Regions from separate parts of the Herbaspirillum sp. VT-16-41 genome, predicted to be linked through region 1. Evidence: predicted binding sites of a transcription regulator. Region 1 holds the regulator's gene; the other holds the start of a gene.

Region 1 (2,202 bases):
GAAACCCTGGGTATCTGCGACCGCGCCTACATCATCAACCAGGGCACGGTGCTGGCCAGCGGTAACCCGGAAGAGATCATCGCCAACGAATCGGTGCGCCGCGTATACCTAGGCGAACACTTCCGCATGTAGCACCCGCCGTCCATCGGCCACACAACGGTATTGCAACCAGCGGGCCACGCCGCTCCCAGAAAGACAGATGAAACAGTCGCTCCAGTTACGTACCTCGCAGCACCTCGCATTGACGCCGCAACTGCAGCAGTCGATCAGGCTGTTGCAACTGTCGACGCTGGAACTGCACCAGGAACTGGAACAGATCCTGTCCGACAATCCCCTGCTCGAACGCCTGGACGACGCTCTCGACAATTCGGTGCGCCTGTTGGCCGATGGCGCGGTCTCTTCCGCGCCCTCCACCGGAGTGGCCGAGCCCGCTGGCGACAGCGGCAACGAAGCAGCCCCCTCCGCTACTGATGGCGAAGCCAGTTTCGACTATCAAGACAACAGCCCCGAGAGCGGTGTCAGTGGCGAATCCGACTGGAGCTTCGACGACGTGGCGCGCAGTGGCAAATCGCCCGACGACGACGATGCCCGCCCGCAACTGGAAGCGCATGAGCTGACCCTGCGCGAACACCTGCTGGAACAGATCCGGGTCACCGCCCGCACGCACCGCGACCGTGCGCTGCTGGAACTGCTCACCGATGCGCTGGACGAAAGCGGTTACCTGGAGGAACCGCTGGAAGACATCCTGGCGCGCCTGCCGGAAGAGCTGGGCGTTGATCTGGAAGAACTGTCGATCTCGCTGAAGCTGCTGCAGAGCCTGGACCCGGCCGGAGTGGGTGCGCGCAGTGCCGGTGAATGTCTGGCACTGCAGATCCGCCGCCTGCCCAAGGTGCCCTTCGTCACCCGCAAGCTGGCCTTGAGGATTGTCGAGGATTACCTGCCGCTGTTCGCACAGCGCGATTTCAACAAGATCAAGAAGGCTCTCGATTGCGATGACGAGGACCTGCGCGAAGCACAGGCGGTGATCCGTCAGTGCCGTCCGCATCCGGGTGCCGAATTCGCGCGCGATGCTTCGGACTACGTGGTGCCAGACGTGATTGTCAAACAGACAAAGAACGGCTGGCAGGTCATGCTCAACCATGAGGTCATGCCCAAGCTGCGCGTCAATGCAATGTATGCGAGTGCGCTCAAGCAGGCCAAGGGCGAAGGATCGCTGTCGTCGCAGTTGCAGGAAGCCAAGTGGCTCATCAAGAACATGCGGCAACGTTTCGATACAATTTTGCGAGTCGCGCAGGCTATTGTCGAACGTCAAAGAAACTTCTTTTCACATGGCGCAGTGGCCATGCGGCCCCTTGTGCTGCGTGAAATTGCTGATACACTGGGTCTACACGAGAGCACAATCTCTCGTGTGACAACTCAAAAATACATGCTCACGCCGCACGGCATGTTCGAGTTGAAGTACTTCTTCGGTAGCCACGTCGCGACTGAAACCGGAGGCGAAGCCTCCTCCACCGCGATACGGGCGCTGATCAAACAGTTGATAGGAGCCGAAAACCCGCAGACCCCATTATCCGATAGCAAGATTGCGGATATGCTGGCAGAACAAGGCATGGTGGTCGCGCGACGCACAGTCGCCAAATACCGCGAAGTGTTGAAGATTCCGCCAGTCAATCTCCGCAAGTCCCTCTGAGCTTTCCTCAGTTTTTCTGTAGCAGTACCGTTGCTGTGTTCAGGCAAGCATCCCTACCTGGTGCCCATGCCATCCGACACGAAGACCGTGCCCGTGGTACAGCAGCTGTAGACGATGCATCGCACGAACCTCCAGTGACCTCACGATAGGAGTCTTGTATGAATCTGACCATCAGTGGACACCACCTCGAACTGACCCCCGCCATCCGGGAATACGTGCAAAGCAAGCTGGCCCGTATCAAGCGCCATTTCGACAACGTGATCGACGTCAGCGTGATCCTGAGCGTAGATAAACTCACAGAAAAGGAAAAGCGCCAAAAAGCGGAAATCAACGTCCACATCAAGGGGAAGGATCTACATGCGGAAAGCATTGCGCACGACCTCTATGCCGCCATCGATGCCCTGATCGACAAGCTCGACCGCCAGGTCATCAAGCACAAGGACCGCTTGCAGGAGCATCACTCCATGGCCAAGCGTCTGCCCGACGATACCCCCGCTGATGCAGTGGCTGGC
Region 2 (2,202 bases), on a different contig from region 1:
CTGGACTACATCACCCCCTTCGTGAAGCCCGGCGTGACCACCGGCGAGATCGACCGCCTCTGCCACGAATACATGACCAATGTACAAGGCAGCATCCCGGCCCCGCTCAATTACTGCCCTCCCGGCTACACCCCCTACCCCAAGGCCATCTGCACCTCGCTCAATGACGTGATCTGCCACGGCATCCCCGGCGACAAGGTGATGAAGAACGGCGACGTGCTCAACATCGACGTCACCATCATCAAGGACGGCTACCACGGCGACACCAGCCGCATGTTCTTCCTGGGCGAGCCCTCCATCCTGGCGCGCCGCCTCACCGAGATCACCTACGAATGCATGTGGCTGGGCATTTCCAAGATCAAGCCGGGCGCCCATCTGGGCGACATCGGCCACGTCATCCAGCAGCACGCCGAAAAGGCCGGCTATAGCGTGGTGCGCGAGTTCTGCGGCCACGGCATCGGCAAGGTCTTCCACGAAGAGCCGCAGGTGCTGCACTATGGCCGCCCCGGCACCCTGGAAAAGCTGGAAGCCGGCATGATCTTCACCGTCGAACCCATGATCAACGCCGGCCGCCGCGAAATCCGCGAGATGGGTGACGGCTGGACCATCAAGACCAAGGACCGCAGCCTGTCGGCGCAGTGGGAACACACCGTCCTGGTCACCGAGACCGGTTTCGAGGTGTTGACCGTGTCGCCGGGCATGCCGGCGCCGCCGGCCTTCATCCAGAACCAGGTCGCTGCCGCGGCCTGAGCGAATGATGGCGGGGCAAGCAACGGTGACGCCAGCTGCCCCGCCCGCAGTTTCCGGCATGAAACCTGCTAAGGGCTCGGGGCCGCATGGGGATACGGCCCCGTCCGTTGTTGGCGCTACCCCGGCGCCCTGCCTCCTTTGATCGAATCCACCGATGCCCACTCTCGCCATCACGCTCAAGAAACAGCTCAAGGCCGCGCGCCAGCAAGCCATCGATGTGTTCCAGTCCAATCACAAGACCGAGCAACTGCTGGCGCAATTGCGCCGCAATGTCGATGAAGCGCTGACCCAGGCCTGGGAAGAACTGGGCATGTCCGGCAATGCCGCGCTGGTGGCCGTGGGTGGCTATGGCCGTGGCGAACTGTTCCCGCATTCGGACGTGGATGTACTGATCCTGCTGGACCAGGCACCGGACGCCGCCAAGAAGGAAAAGCTGGAATCGCTGGTGCAACTGTTCTGGGACATCGGCCTGGAAATCGGCCACAGCATCCGAACCATCGACGAATGCCTGGACGAATCGGCGGCCGACATCACGGTCCAGACCAGCCTGCTGGAAGCCCGTCTGGTCACCGGCAACCGGGCCCTCTTCAAGCGTCTGCAGGAGCGCTACCACGCCGCGCTCGACCCGCTGGCCTTCTTCCAGGCCAAGACCCTGGAAATGCGCCAGCGCCACGTGAAATATGAAGATACCCCCTACAGCCTGGAACCCAACTGCAAGGAAAGCCCCGGCGGGCTGCGCGACCTGCAGGTCATCCTGTGGGTGGCCAAGGCGGCCGGCCTGGGCAATTCCTGGGGCGAACTGGCCGAGCACGGCATGCTGACCTCTACCGAGGCACGGCAATTGCGCCAGAAGGAACGCGCCTTCAAGGACATCCGCATCCGTCTGCACATCCTCACCGACCGCCGCGAAGACCGGCTGGTGTTCGACATCCAGACGCAACTGGCCGAAACCTTCGGCTTCAAGACCACCGATACCCGCCGCGCCAGCGAATACCTGATGCAGCGCTACTACTGGGCCGCCAAGGCGGTGACCCAGTTGAACACCATCCTGCTGCAGAACATCGAAGCCCACCTGTTCCCGCAGCAGGCGGTGCCACGCCAGATCAACGAGCGCTTCAATGAGGTCAACGGCTTCCTCGACATCGCCCACGACAAGGTCTTCGAAGACACTCCCTCGGCCATGCTGGAGGTGTTCCTGGTGCTTTCCGAGCATCCCGAGCTCAAGGACATGTCGGCCCGCACCATGCGCGCGCTGTGGCATGCGCGCTTCAAGATCGACAATGCCTTCCGCAACGATCCGCACAACCATCGGCTGTTCATGCAGATCATCCAGAGCAAGCGCGGCATCACCCATGCCCTGCGCGGAATGAACGCAACCAGCGTGCTGGGTCGCTACCTGCCCAATTTCCGCCAGATCGTCGGACAGATGCAGCACGACCTGTTCCACGTCTA

Evidence for each region. The regulator sigma-54, encoded in region 1, starts transcription at its own class of promoters, with help from an activator protein. The targets are predictions, from matches to a motif close to TGGCANGNAANCTGCTTT.
Region 2: a site for sigma-54 is predicted at 805-822, ahead of BTM36_RS16515 ([protein-PII] uridylyltransferase). Genes of this name have one in related genera too.

The regions. Positions count from the first base shown of each region.
Region 1 covers NZ_MUXB01000099.1:84,515-86,716, forward strand. Annotated here, with positions in the region: gene lptB (LPS export ABC transporter ATP-binding protein) at 1-132, shown strand, start outside; gene BTM36_RS08820 (RNA polymerase factor sigma-54) at 200-1,690, shown strand; gene raiA (ribosome-associated translation inhibitor RaiA) at 1,849-2,202, shown strand, end outside.
Region 2 covers NZ_MUXB01000114.1:274,246-276,447, reverse strand. Annotated here, with positions in the region: gene map (type I methionyl aminopeptidase) at 1-750, shown strand, start outside; gene BTM36_RS16515 ([protein-PII] uridylyltransferase) at 905-2,202, shown strand, end outside.